Regions from separate parts of the Limosilactobacillus secundus genome, predicted to be linked through region 1. Evidence: riboswitches for the same ligand, from Rfam matches in the RefSeq annotation. Region 1 holds a riboswitch; the other holds the start of a gene.

Region 1 (7,461 bases):
TCTCATCCAATATCCTCGTCTCCGCTTGCAGCTTAATCAAGTAATCGCAAATAATTTCAAGCTTGATGCCCATGGGAAAATGCACGTGATGGATGAACCGCTTCAAGATATCAAAAACAAGTATAACTACTACCGTGAAAACTTTAGTTAGGAGATTATAATGAAGCCTAAAATTACACCTGAAATGAAGCTAGGAACAAAAGAATTTGAAAATACTATGTTTATGCTCAATATAGCGCCTTATGAAGAAAATATTAACCGTTTTGCGTTTCAAGGTAACCTCATCCCAGAACGCCTAGACGAGGTTGCTTGGTTCTTACCAGTATACCTTTCAACTGATTTTAACCTCTTCTTTATTTTTGCTCCAAACGTCAATAATCGTTGGGCTATTAGTTGCTCACAAGTTCAGATTGAGAATAATAATCAAATTACAGCAATGAGTGAGACGGTTCCAACTGGCCTTGGCTTAAATGCAGTAAATGAATTGAGTCCTAGTTCCGCAATTGAATTGGTAGCTTATTTAAAAACACTCGAAGTAAATGGATTAGGTTACTTTGACGAAGAAGTTGGGAAAGAAGAAAATGTACGTCTTCAATAAATAATAGATTAGATAGCCGATTTTTATAAAAGGGGACTGTGACATAAGTTAAGTTACTTTTATAAAAAGCAAATACGCAGTACAACAATGGCCTCTAATGTCCGGCAAAACCGAACGTTAGAGGCCTATTGTTGCTTGCGGGGGCTCGAAAACGAAGTCACAAGTGACTTCTGTCTCGCTCCCCATCATCTACTAAATATCTGATACCAACAATATGTTTACAAAGCAATATTAATCTCTTAACACTAATAAAACAATTTACAATCTCATATATTTATTTCGAACTTTTATTAAAAAACCACCCATAAATTCAAATCATATGATGATTCGAATCCCTAATAACGCGCTTTATTATAAATAATCAAATAAAACAAGTATTCGCGAAGTGATTTTTGATGGAGCACCTTCAAATCCATCAAAAATCTTCCCTAATGAAATTTAGACATCTTTTTATCAACTATAAATAAAAATCAATTTAGAATGTAACCTTACCGAAAGTAATTTTGTTAATGTAGCGCTATTAATCATAAACTACTTTATATATTAAAACTAACAATCATTTTATACGCATATTACAAGTTATTTAGTACGGTCGAAGGAGTATTATGAACTGTATTCAAATACTCTAAATTTATTTTTGGGGTAAACGTATTATCATTTAAGAATGGAGTTAACATTTTAACTAAATTGATTATTTTATAGTATTCTTTAAGAATAAGTGATATCAAAAAGCCTATATCAATTCATTCTACCCGTAGGTTTTCTAATAAAAATACTTAGTAAAGATTAATCAACTCCTCTTAATTATTTTTAGTTTTTTTATTGCTTTTTCTACTCTCTTATCGCATAATGTGCTGTACATAGCTGTTTAAAACATTCATTTTTATATCCTATGATAATTATAATTCATTAATAAATTCAAAAAAATGATAGGCATCAACTTTTGAAATTTTAATAAAGGAATAATAGCTATGAAAAATAAAGATTATATACATCGTGTCCCACTATTTAATGATTTATCTAATGAGGGTAAAGAGTATCTTAAAAGTTTACTACATCATAAAGCTTTTAACAAAGGAGATCTTATTTTTTCACCGAATTCACAAGATGAGCTAATTATTGTTATTTTAGGTCAAATGAAAGTTTATAAGTTGAATAAAGATGGAAAAGAACATATTATCCGAATTATCGGCGCTGGAGATTACGGCGGAGAAAATTATTTGTTTGATCTGCAAAATACAACAGTTTATGGGATAGCTCTAACTAAGACTGAAGTATGCATTCTTTATAAAGCAGATTTTCACAAATTATTAAAAATAGACCATCAAGTTGGCCAAAATCTTTTAAAATTAAACGCTCAAAAATCAGTTGAATTGGAAAGACAAGCGGAATTACTATCTTTTTACCGCGTTGATATTAGATTAGCAGCCTATTTAGAAGACCTTTATAACGTTGCTTATAATGAAGAAGAAAATTCCATTACCCTCCCAATGTCATTAAAAAACCTTGCAAGTTATTTAGGGACTAGTGCTGAAAGTCTCTCCCGTTATTTTAGGGATTTTGAAACAAAGGACTGGATAGAACGACATCACAGAAAAATTATTATAAAACCAGCTTTTTGGGAGCAGTTTAAGTAGACCTTATTCCCAATAACATAATTTTAATAGCTATTTACATCCTGAATGTTGACATTAACTATAATTTGACATTGAAATAGAATGAATTTTGAAGAATTTTTGTCATTCAATTGATTTTAAGCTCTTCATAAGCAAAAAGATGGCGACATCGAGAACTTTTTCTCACGTCTCCATCTTTTTTATATTTCTTCTACTTGTTTATATAGCTTTGAGATCACTTTTGGTGGTAAATTACTATTTTCAAGAAAATCTAGCAACTCATCACGGTTAATTTTTCCCACTTGAATTCCACTAATAATCTCACTTGACAATTTAGGGGCTTCCAAATTAATTTCCATTTCAGACACTAGTTTAGCAATATTTTTGGTCCTTAACAATTCATAATTAGACCATCCCCGGTTCCATGGACGTCGGATATTTGTAGCAGTTAATGCTAAGATTTTAATCAATGGTTCATTAGCTTTATCCGGTTTAACACTCAGGCCGTGCTCCTCGTTTAAGAATGTAACAACCTTATTAATTGCATCATTTACGCTTGCTAATTCAAGCCCATAATCACTCATTTTTAATTGATAAAGTGATAAGAAAGCAGCGCCTTTAAGATCGTCTCCAGATAATCCATATTGGTTTGCAAGCAGTTCTTCTAATTCTTGTTGATAGTTGCTAATGTTTGTAAATGGATTAAAGTTGTTATCAACTAAGATTTCTTTTTCTGGAATATAGTATAGCAGTCCCTGCTGATGTTTATAAAATGAAGGAAGCCTATTCTCATCTTTAATAAGAAGTGGACTAAAAATGAAAATTTCAGGAGCAATATCAACATTCTTAAATTCTTCTTTAAAATCAATAATGCAGTATTCCATCGTCATTTCGTCGAATTTATTTTGAATATATTGCTCAAATCGTTCTTTATCAATTGTGGGATTTTGAGAATGAATAATTTGGTAAGCTTGTTGTGCAGAAATAAGACCATACAAAGCAATGAATGATTTAAGATATTCGTCAAGCATTTTATCAGTTTGTGGACCAAATACTGCTGGAAGCTTCTCTGATTCACTAAATAATGAAGCGAGAAAATCCCCTATTACTTGATCATTATCTTCATCAAGATCGACAGGGTCTTTTTGCGTATATACAATAATGTCATCGTATTCATTATCACTAAGGATATCTTGATTTTTCAAGTACTTTGCTAGTTTTTTCAACGAGGCCTTAATATTCGTTCGTTCTGTTTTTCCTACTCCGTGAAATTCCAGTTCATCAACACTAGTTTGAATATCAAGATTAAAAATAGTGCTCAAACGATAGGCGACCCATTCATTAAGATAAAATTGCAAGTTATCTCGATAACGGCGAATAGTTCTAGTACTAGAATTACGCTTAGCATCAGCAAGGAAAAGGTCTAAGAGTTGATTATTTGCATCTTGGATTTGTTGAATTGCATTATCAACACCATCGGCAGTAAGTTTTTCTCCATCTAACTGACTTAATCTTCTTAACTTATTAGTAATTTCTTTTAAGTACAATTCTTCTAAATTTACGTGTTTAATGTTAAAAGGTTGAGCCATTTCGATTATCTTAACCGTCTCGCCTTCACCAACATAAATTCTACCCTTTTGTTGTACCTTTTTAACCAATGATTGTGCTAAGTCTACTTCATTGACTACGGTTTTGGCTTGTGGCTTTATGACATCTTGATAAAAATTAGTTATAGTTTTTATTTGTAAAGGGTGAACTGTTTTACCGATTTGCCAATCCCCGCCTGTGGCTAAGTAATCTGTCAATGATTCGGCAGACAACCCTAATTCTTGCCAAATTATTGCTAGTTGTTTCTCAAAACGTTCTTTAATCGTTTGCTTATTTTTAGCATTTACGTCAAATAAGACGATTGCCATGGTGGTAGCATCATTTAAGAAAATTATGTTCTTCTTGCGTTTAGCAGTATAGTAAGTAGCATGCCACGAAAAAAGCGGATTAGCTAAGACCATGGCCATATTTTCTTCGCTCGTTGCTTGTTGATAAGTATTAAATAGCTTCTGTGCTCGCCTCTCAACGTTAATAAACACTTAGTTTCCCCCATCTCTTTTCGTAATCATTACATTTCCATCTTCTGGGTTTCCATAGACTTCATAAGCACCGTTCAACTTAATTTCTCGGTAGTCTTGTCCAGCATAATTCCCCTTAATCGTATATTTTCCATCTGGTAAGGTGCCAACAGGTTGGAAGAGCTCTGGCACTGGCTTTTTATCTGTGACGATAATCTCAAATTCGCCGTCTACTCCCCCGTTGCTAAATGTCAATTTTTGACTAGTATCATCGTTTATAATGACAACTTCAGCTTTATCAGTAGTTTGACGTATTTCTTCTTCCATTTCTAAATTCTCCTACTTTTTTATTTATTACATTTTACAATTATCATTCCCATTTTGCCAATTATCTTTATTGATATTCATAAAGAATAATTTGCGGTATACTATTAATAGACAATTTATTGCATTAGGGGTGCCCATAGTGCTGGGCTGAGATATGCAGTGATGCATGGACTCTAGAACCTGTAAGTTAACACTTGCGTAGGAAAATGCACCGGACTTTAATACTCAAAGTAGGTGTATCTCCTACCTTGAGTATTTTTTTATTTAAGGAGCTAATTTTATGGTACAACGTCAAATTAACTGGTCACTAATCGATCGGGTTCGTGCTAAAAATCCGATTGTCCTTAACCTGGCCAATTTAGTAACAATTGATAAAGTTGCCGATGCCGTTAGTGCTGTCGGAGCGTCGCCAATCATGTCTGTTGAGCCCACTGAAGCAGATGAAATGGTAACGCTGGCAAATGCCCTTTCTATCAATCTCGGAACAATTAATGAGCATCAGGCAACACAAATTAGGACGATTTTGCAAGCTGCCACGCCACTAAAGCCCCTCATTTTAGATCCAGTAGCGGTAAGTGCGGTTCCATCCCACTTAAAGTTTGCCCACTCATTGCTAAATGCTTTTCATTTTGATGTTATTCGTGGTAACGCCAGTGAAATTGCTGCTTTAGTAGAGGCTGACAATACTAGCCATGGAATCGACGCCGGTAAAGTTCCTAACCAGGTTCAAATTGCCGAAACGTGTGCTCGACGTTACCATTCGATTGTAGTCTTGACTGGTGAAACCGACATAATAACTGATGGGCAAGTTATCTATGAAAATCCCTTTTCTGCTGATATGTTAACGATGAATGTGGGTAGTGGCGACATGCTTTCTAGTATCATCGCTGCATTTTTAGGGGTCACTTCTAATACTTGGGATGCTTGTATTGTTGCAACGGTTTTGGTATCTGCCGCTGGAGTATTAGCTAACCGTTATTCAGTCGGACTAGGTTCGTGGCAAGTACAATTTTTTGACCAGCTTTCGATTATGGATACAAAAGCATTACTAGAATTCTTTGATGAAAGTGAGGAAGATTACCTTGATTAATGATTATCCCCAGGCCCTAACAATTGCTGGAACTGATAGTGGCGGTGGTGCCGGTATTCCAGCGGATATAAAGACGCTGCAAATGCGAGGAGTATATTCAGCAATGGTAGTCGTAGCAGTCACAGCTCAAAATACATTAGGAGTGCAAGATGTCCTGCCAATGCCTGAAAAATTAATTGATGAGCAATTTGCTTCAATTGCTGATGATTTAAAAATTAGGGCTTGTAAAACGGGGATGCTGGCTGATCCTATCCGTGTAAGAGCTGTCGTCCGAAATTTAAAGAAATATGATTTAGGCCCACTTATTGTCGATCCAGTCATGGTAGCAAAAGGGGGCGCAAAGTTACTTAGTGATGATGCAATTTCAATTGTAAGGGATGAACTTATCCCCCTCGCCTCGCTGGTTACGCCAAATATTCCAGAAGCTTGTGAGTTGACGGGAATCGCAATAAAGGATAAAAATGATATTAGAAAGGGTGCCCACGAATTACAAAAGCGCGGAGCAAAAAATATTCTCATAAAAGGTGGCCATGCAGAATCTTCAGACAAAGCTGATGATTATATTTTATTTGAAGATGGTAATGATATGTGGTTAACTGCGCCTCGTGTTAATACTAAAAATACTCACGGAACTGGTGATACAATTTCTGCATGTATTACTGCGGAAATTGCTAAGGGTCACTCCATGGAACAGGCGATTATGATTGGGAAGACATATGTTGAAAAGACGATTAGCAAGGGTATTAACGTTGGTCACGGTCATGGGCCACTTAATCACTGGGTTAAAATTGAAGGAGACGATCTAAAATGATGTTTGATCCAAAAATGTTACAAGTATACTTAGTTGGCGGAACACAAGATGTTCATAATGATGTTGTTAAATTTCTCGAAAAAGTGGAGCTAGCAATGAAAAGTGGTATCACTGCTTTCCAATATCGAGAAAAAGGAAATTCGAAGTTACGGCCTAATGAACGAGTAGACTTAGGACTAGAATTACGGACCTTATGTACGCGCTATGGAATCCCCTTGATTGTTGATGACGACTATGAATTGGCCCAGCAAATTAACGCTGATGGAGTTCACGTTGGTCAAAATGATACCAAAATTGAACAAGTATCTGTCGCGGTGGGTCATCAGATGTTCATCGGCTATTCTTGTAATACACCAGAACAAGTTGAACGTGCTAATGCAATGAACTTTGTTGATTACATTGGTTGTGGCCCTGTCTTCCCTACAAAATCAAAGCCGGACGCTGATACTGCTATTGGTATTAATCGCCTTGAACGTTTAAATATGATCAGTGAACGTCCTGTAGTAGCAATTGGGGGCATTAATGAAGAAAATATGAAAGTTGTTCATGACACTGGAGTTGCAGGACTAGCAGTTATTTCATTAGTATTTGATAGCAAGGATCTTGCAACAACTGTAAAGGAAATGAAGAATTTGTATAAATCATAACCACCCGTCAAACGGGTGGTTTGCACATCGGCTATAAGCCGATAATAAAAGCCGGCGTCTCAAGGCGCTGGCTTTCGCTTTGCTCAAGCCAAAATGCTCTGACTACTTTGCCACCGCTTTAAGCGGTGTTTGTACTACTTCACTTACCCTTAAAAGGGTCCGAATATTCCACACTTGTTAGCTTATCCATTGCTATATCATGTTTCTCTTGATCTCGGATATACTTCTTTATCGTGGATTCATTCAATCCAACTGTACTTACGTAGTAGCCTTCAGCCCAAAAATGTCGGTTCCCATATTTGTATT
Region 2 (7,461 bases), on a different contig from region 1:
TTTACATTCATGAGGCTAGTTCCCTAAATATGTTGCATCATAATCATCGCCCAATGCTATTTATCCATGGTGCAAAAGATAATTTTGTTCCAACTGAAATGGTTTATCACAATTACCGTGCAACAGAGGGAAGCAAAGAATTGTGGGTAGTACCGGGAGCAGCGCACGCAAAGTCGTATGCGACCCATCCCAGCGAATATCGCCGCCATTTGACAAGATTTTTAGATCACTATATTAAATAGTTGGAGGAAAAAGATGTTTGCAATTATTGTTACGATGTTTGTTGCAATCGAACATTTAGGTATTATGGCCTTAGAAATCTTTGGTAACCCGGCACAGCAAGCCAAGGCGTTTGACTTACCGATTAAGTTTACGCAACAGCATGAGGCCCGGGTTTCATTCGCTAACCAGGGTATCTATAACGGAGCCTTAGGAGCAGCCATCATCGCCAGTTACTGGTTATTTAGTGGGGCCACCTTAGTATTAGTATGGCAAATGCTCTTGGTCTTTGTAATGGTTGTTGCATTATTTGGTGCACTTACTGCAACCAAAAAAATTATTCTAATTCAATTTTTACCAGCATTAATCGCATTTTTGCTGACATTTATTTAAGATAAAAAAGGAAATTGCTGCAACATCTTGCAAAGCAATTTCCTTTTTTAGTCTAGTGATTGGGTGTAAACCAATTCATCAGTTGAGATCTGTTCGTTTAATGCGTTTGCTAATTCTTGTGAAAATTGATCATTAGCAAGTTGCATCTGAACATAACTGTGTTCAAGTTGAAATGCCTCAATAAATAAAGAAGTAATGAGGTCTGTATCCATAGAAATATCATGCACAAAGAATCGTTTTCGTTGGAAGTACGTCCGTCGTACCATCGCAACTTCATTCGCGTTTTGCGGGGTTTCAATCGAATGAAGGTATTTATCAATTTCTCGGTTAATTATTCCGAGGATCTCAGCCGTTTCAGCGCGCTGTTCCTTGGTTAATTCATATTTTGGCCCCACATTGTAGCGAGATCCTTGTTTGAGATGGCGGTAGCGAATAAAGCGCCATTTTAACCGGTGCCATAAGATGACCCATAATTCAAGGAAGCTATGTTTATTTACGCGGAAAATCGACCGAGTAACAAAATTAACGAGGAATTTGGCCTCCTTGTCAGAGATTCGGCCTTCTTCATTAAGCCGGTCTAAGGTAGCCAATTCAATTTGATGAGCTTTACCCATTAATTGACTATAAACGTTACGATTGAATTCATGGTATTGCGTCATTTGACTACTTAATTGGTCAATAACAACGGCTTTTTCCGGTGAATATTTTTCTGAAGTCCGTAGCTCATTGATGGCATATTGAACTGTTTTAATAAGTTCTTTTTGAAATTCACTCTTCGAATAACTCTTAGATTTAGGCGGTAAAATAATTGGATACCCAATTGCGCCAACAGCAATACTAATTAAAATAACAATTGCAGCAATCAAGATCATTGAATTCCGGAAAGCAAATTGATGGTGGTTAATTAGAACTGGCAACGAGAAAGCTAATGCTAGAGTGATCGTTCCGTGAATTCCTCCTAGCGCCATTAAGAGACTATCACGGTTGAGGTTAGTTGGTTGAATGTTGACGAGCTTAAACCGGACCCATAAGAATCTTAAGAGGGTTGTAATAATATAGATGGCAAAGGCTAGGGCAACGATTGCACCCAGATTTTGCCAAGAAGTCCTTCCCAGTACCTGCGGAAGCATCACCCCTAAAAGGACAAATACTAATCCGTTTAACGCATCGCTAATGATGTTCCAGATAGTAGTAGTAGACATTTGCACTTTAGTAGATGTAAGCCGCATTCGATCATAGAGGATACTATGAACAACTCCCGCTGCAACGACGGCTAGGATTCCCGAAAGGTGCAGTTCTTCAGCCAACCAGTAAACAACGATGGGGGTCATGACGTTGATCGGAATAACGATGGAGCCAATATCAACGTGCTTCCGCATCAAACTAGTACGGAGACTGATTAATAGGCTTCCTAGCACTGCCCCAAAGATAATTCCGCCAAAGAAAACATAAACAAAGATCCAGATTCCATGACCAAGCGAAAATTGTCCAGAACGGTATGTTTCCAGCGCCAAATCTAAAAGCACAATTCCTGATGCATCATTAAAGAGGGACTCGTATTCCAGAGCGCCATTAACGTTTTTTGGTACCTTCATATTAGTAGTAATCGACTTTACAGCGACCGCATCAGTCGGCGTAATAATCGCGGCCAGCATAAAGGCGAGTGCTAAGGAGAACGTTTTTGGTTGAAGCCAATGTAAAAAGCTACCAGTAATCAAGACCGTTACAAGTGCTAATCCAACAGTCATTGATAGGATCGATTTGATATTGCTCGAAAGATAACGGAATGATTGGTTCTGTCCGTCATTAAACATTAGAGGAGCAATGATCACCATCATAAATAATTCTGGATGCATGGTAAAATTAGTGGCCTCAGTAGGCAGGGATGCTAAAAGAATTCCTGCAATAATTTGATAGATGGATAGTGGAATCTTAGGATAAACAAGATGAACGACATTAGCTGCAACAACAGCAGTCAATAGAAGAACAATGCCTAAAATCATTTCCATCGATTAATCACCTCACTTGATATTTTGGATAAAAAATTGAGGCTGGAAAAAATTTATTTTTTTTCAACAGCCTCTTTATTTATACGAACATTGTTAAGATATCGTGGAACTAGCTTCGCGTCGAGGCTAATTCCCACTTACTACTCTCTTACTTAAGCTTACTCACGGCCAATCAGCATTTTCACGGCCATGGCAATATTATAAATAAATAACAAAAAGGCTAATAAAAGAGCAAATGTTAGGAGGATTCCAAACAATGCACCCCCGTGGAAGTTAGCGGGGTTTAATGAAAAGACACTAAAGACTAAAATTGCGCCTATTACATATAACAATGGGAAAATTTGACTCCAAAATGCATAGCGAGCGTTCTTAGCAATAGTTGGTCGATCACTGTTTTTGGCAATTATCCACACGATTAGTGGAAAGATAACTGGTAAAAATAAGATGCTTAAATAGGATAAAGCATTAACGATCCGGTCCGTTAAATTATTATCGTTCACTATATCAGTCCCTTCTTTTTATATTATTATCGCATGAAAACTCAAGGGAGCGCAATTACAATTATCTGTACAAGGCAAATAATACTAAAAAAAGAAAGCCAATCGTGGCTGGTAATCGGAATATCCACGGTAGCTGTTCGGGCTTGTCCTTCTACGAAGCCGTGTGATTCCATGGCTTGCGCTAATTGATCCGACCATTGAATAGCAACCAGAATCGCTTTGAAATAGAGCGTTGGTGACCACCAATGTAAATTAACACCCCGCATTTGTCCGGCCGTATAAATAGTTGTAACGGCTTGTTTCATTTTTGGAATCAGATTAAGAGCGGCGAGCACTCCATAAGCATATTTGCTGGGAAGGTGATAATTTTGTTCTAATGAGCGAGCAAGCGTTAAATTATCGGTTGTGAACGTAAAAACTGTTCCAAGGCAGACATAAACGTAGAGCCGACTGAAAAGAACGGTTCCATCGAAGAGACTATGACTAGGACTAAAGAAGACAATTGTAATAAAAATAGCTAGTGCCGGAAAAAGGGGGACAAAAGCCAACCAGCAAAATTGTCGCCAGTGAAATCGCTGATGAATAAGGATTAGCAAACACACCACGATGACAATCAGGTTAATCCACAGCTTAGTCACAAAAGTCAGCTCAAGTGAAAGCAAAATAACAAGTAATAATTTTAAACTAGGATTCATAACTCCCTCCAACATAATTAAGACGTTGATGATTCATTGTAAGGTGATAATCAATGAAACCATCAAGTCCGCTTAATTGATGACTAACAATCAGCAAAGTTTGTGGCTTTTCTTTTTGGGATGCTTTGATTAGTTGCAGGACAGTCTTTAAAGATGCCGGATCTAAACCAGTAAATGGTTCGTCAAGCAATAATGTTTCTTGTCCGCGCATTAACATCAGCAAGATTTGCAGCTTTTTCTTTTGACCACCACTCAAAGAATAAACAACTTGATCTTCTCTTCCGTTCAAACCAAGAGCTGTTAATGCTTCGTTGACTTGTTGTTGATTAAAATAGGGGTTCTGGCAAGTTTTAAAGCCTAATGCCAGTTCTTCGCCAACGGTTACATTTAGGAATTGATCGTTTGCATGTTGGAAAATCAATCCCAGATGCTTGTAATATTTCCCAGGTGATATTTTTTGAATGCTTTCCCCCGCATAGTCAATCATTCCCTCATATTTCAAAAGCCGGGCAATTGCCTTTAGAAGGGTAGATTTACCAATCCCATTTGGTCCAGTTAGTAAAGTTATTTTATTTTTAACAATGCCTAAATTGGTTGGTAAAAGTAAGGGATAATTATCGCGTTTTATTGCTAATTCATCAAATTTGATAATTGCGGGCAAGGTTGACGGGGGAAGGGCAGTGGTAATTTGGGGAGTAGCGCGCTCTGTCAAAAGTTGGCTACTATTTTTACTGGAAAGTTGAGTAAGACGCCCCTTAGCTAATTGCCAAACCAGTGGATGTAGTTGCTCGTAACCATGCAAATCGTGGTCAGTAATGATAATTGTTGTGTGATAGTCACTGTTGAGGCGGACTAATTGTTTGAGGATAAGTTGCCGGTTTTCTTCATCAATATTGGCAAAGGGTTCGTCTAATAAAAGCACGTTTGGTTGCATTGCCGTAGTAGCTGCTAAAGCCACGCGCTGTTGTTGCCCACCGGAAAGAGTTGTGATTAACCGGTTAGCAAGATCGTCAACTTTACCAAATCGTAAAGCTTCTTTAACACGCTCTGGAATTTTGTCAGTTGGTACCTGGCAATTTTCGAGGGTAAATTCTAATTCGTGGCGTGGCGTATCGAGGGCAAATTGCATTAACGGATCTTGGAATACCATCCCGATTTGGGCAGCTGTTGGTACATCGACTGCTCCAGTAACTATTTCACCGCCATATTTAGGCAAAAGCCCAGCGACTAACTTGAGAATGGTGGATTTGCCGCTACCAGAGACCCCGGTAAGTAAGTGAATCTTTCCGGCAGCAAATTCGGCGGTGATATTTTTAAGAATTGGTTGCTGATCAAAATTAAATGAAAGGTCTTTAAATCGTATATTTTTCATAGTCTTAGCGTTTGATTAAGTGGGCTCGTTGGAGAAGGTTAGTAATCAATTTAACTAGAATTCCAGAGAAGACAAACATTGAAATGAAGCGTGCAATGAGCATAATGATGAGCATTTGTCCGCTGAAGTGACTATAACCATTGCGGAACCAATCCCAGCCAAAGGTAACAAATGTAAGGGTAAGGGATGAGATGAGCAGGGTCAACCAGTTATACATTTTATAGAGCGTAAAAGTAAAACCTAGCTCAGATCCGATACCTTGAACCACTCCAGAAATTAGGTTCGCTGCTCCCCACTGATCGCCGAGAAGCATTTCAACGGCTGCTCCCAAAAACTCACCAAGGAAAGCCGCTCCTGGTGTCCGTAGCAAGAAACCGGCAAGTGGTCCAGCCATACACCAGATTCCCATTGTTAAATCATTCGCCATTGGACCATAACCAATTGGTGTCAGCAGAACAGTTAAGCCGTTATAGACAAAACCGGCCGCAAAATAAATTACACCAAAAATAATTCCAATTAGGGCAAGCAAAATAATGTCACGCAAATGTAGTGAACGTTTAGTCATAATAAAACTCCTTAAGATATAAGGGTAAAAAAACTCCATGACAAAAAATCATGGAGTTAATCATTAAGTTAATATCACTGAATCTCCCTTCGCTGGTATTAACCAGAGCAGGTTCAATGGGTATTATCTCAGCCGTTTGGCACCCCAGATTTGTTTTCCATTATCATAGCTAATATTATAACGGAATGCAAATCGTTAACTAGGTTACTTATCTTAGAAAAGTGGGTTACAATTAATACTAGCATTTAAGGGGATGGTTTAAAAATGAGTGGAGTAGTTTTTGTTTTATTATTACTAGGAATTGGGATTCTGTCGGGGATTATTAGTGCAGCTGCTGGTTTAGCATCATTAGTCTCATATCCTTCACTGCTTGCATTAGGATTACCACCGGTGATGGCAAATGTAACAAGTGCTTTCTCGACAATTACTGGTAATTATAGTTCGGTCTTTTCATCGTTTAAGGAATTAGAGCATAATCGACGACAATTATGGATTATTCTGCCATTGGTATTTGCTGGTTCCGTTATTGGGGCTTTTTTGCTCTTTGCTGTCCCCAGTAAGTGGTTTGCGGAACTGGTGCCATTATGCATTGCGATAGCCGGAATTATCTTGTTGTTTCCCCATCACCCGAAGCAAAGTACGGGGACGATGGCAGAAAATAGTAAATTATTTGGTAAATCACGGATCGGCCAATTTTTATCAATCATTGGTATTTTTATTGTTGGGATTTATTCCGGCTTCTTTAATGCGGGTGCCGGAGTGTTAATGCTAACCTTGCTGACAGTGATTAATCGGCAAAAGAGTTTCGCCGTTAATAATGCGCTAAAAAATGTTGCGATGACGGTTACAAATACAACATCCTGGATAGTGTTCGCACTTGAGACGACAATTTATTGGAATTATGTTATTCCGTTGATGATTGGAAATGTAATCGGGGGCTACTTAGGACCAATTATTGTTCGTCACCTACCTGGCCGTTTGATGCAAATAATTGTCGGTATTGGATCATTGATTTTGGCAGTTTCATTGGTTATTCGGAATTTAATGTGAAACAAAAGGATCACTGTCACCTAGTTTGGCAATGATCCTTTTAGTTTTATTTTTTATAAATATTATTGAGCCGTGTAGCCACCGTCAGCGACAAATTCTGAACCAGTACTAAAGCTTGATTCGTCTGAAGCAAGGTATAAAGCAAGGTTAGCAATCTCTTCTGGCTTTCCAAGACGGCCAAGGGGATGAAGACTTTCTAGGTGGCCTTCAGCTTTTGGATCATCCTTGACTAAATTATCAACTAGTGGAGTTGAGACATAACCGGGATGAATTGTATTTACGCGGATGTCATAGCCTTTCCGGGCACAATCAAGTGCAGCGGACTTAGTTAAGAGGCGAACACCACCCTTAGAAGCATTGTAGGCAAAGAGGTCGGGATCACCAATTAGCCCTTCAATGGATGACATATTGATGATTGAATTCTTTTCACCGTTGTTCTTCATTGCTTCAATACCAAGCTTGGTTCCCCACATCGTACCAGTGAGATTAACAGCAATTGTTTTATCCCAAATTTCAGCATTTGTCTTTTCAACATCGGCATATTCAGCAATTCCCGCGTTATTAACCACAATATTGAGCTTTCCGAAGACTTGGATAGTTTGGCGAATTACCCGGTCCCAGTCTCCTTTCCGAGCAACGTCTTGTTGGATAAAGATCG

The links. A riboswitch is a leader RNA that binds a small molecule or an ion and turns the genes downstream of it on or off. The one in region 1 is predicted to bind thiamine pyrophosphate.
Region 2: linked by a shared signal. The riboswitch ahead of LMB57_RS01815 (ECF transporter S component) and the one ahead of thiM (hydroxyethylthiazole kinase) in region 1 are both predicted to bind thiamine pyrophosphate.

The regions. Positions count from the first base shown of each region.
Region 1 is NZ_JAJGUA010000045.1:40,529-47,989, forward strand. Features, by position in the region: gene LMB57_RS09285 (hypothetical protein) at 1-151, shown strand, start outside; gene LMB57_RS09290 (hypothetical protein) at 161-598, shown strand; gene LMB57_RS09295 (Crp/Fnr family transcriptional regulator) at 1,570-2,235, shown strand; gene LMB57_RS09300 (DUF6933 domain-containing protein) at 2,415-4,301, opposite strand; gene LMB57_RS09305 (hypothetical protein) at 4,302-4,607, opposite strand; TPP riboswitch at 4,724-4,829, shown strand; gene thiM (hydroxyethylthiazole kinase) at 4,888-5,697, shown strand; gene thiD (bifunctional hydroxymethylpyrimidine kinase/phosphomethylpyrimidine kinase) at 5,690-6,508, shown strand; gene thiE (thiamine phosphate synthase) at 6,505-7,155, shown strand; partial or broken gene tnpA (IS200/IS605 family transposase) at 7,295-7,461, opposite strand, start outside.
Region 2 is NZ_JAJGUA010000024.1:29,188-36,648, reverse strand. Features, by position in the region: gene LMB57_RS01845 (alpha/beta hydrolase) at 1-242, shown strand, start outside; gene LMB57_RS01840 (DUF1304 domain-containing protein) at 256-612, shown strand; gene LMB57_RS01835 (cation:proton antiporter) at 660-2,621, opposite strand; gene LMB57_RS01830 (magnetosome magnetite crystal formation protein family) at 2,780-3,121, opposite strand; gene LMB57_RS01825 (energy-coupling factor transporter transmembrane component T family protein) at 3,163-3,816, opposite strand; gene LMB57_RS01820 (ATP-binding cassette domain-containing protein) at 3,806-5,188, opposite strand; gene LMB57_RS01815 (ECF transporter S component) at 5,193-5,753, opposite strand; TPP riboswitch at 5,821-5,910, opposite strand; gene LMB57_RS01810 (sulfite exporter TauE/SafE family protein) at 6,018-6,803, shown strand; gene LMB57_RS01805 (glucose 1-dehydrogenase) at 6,866-7,461, opposite strand, start outside.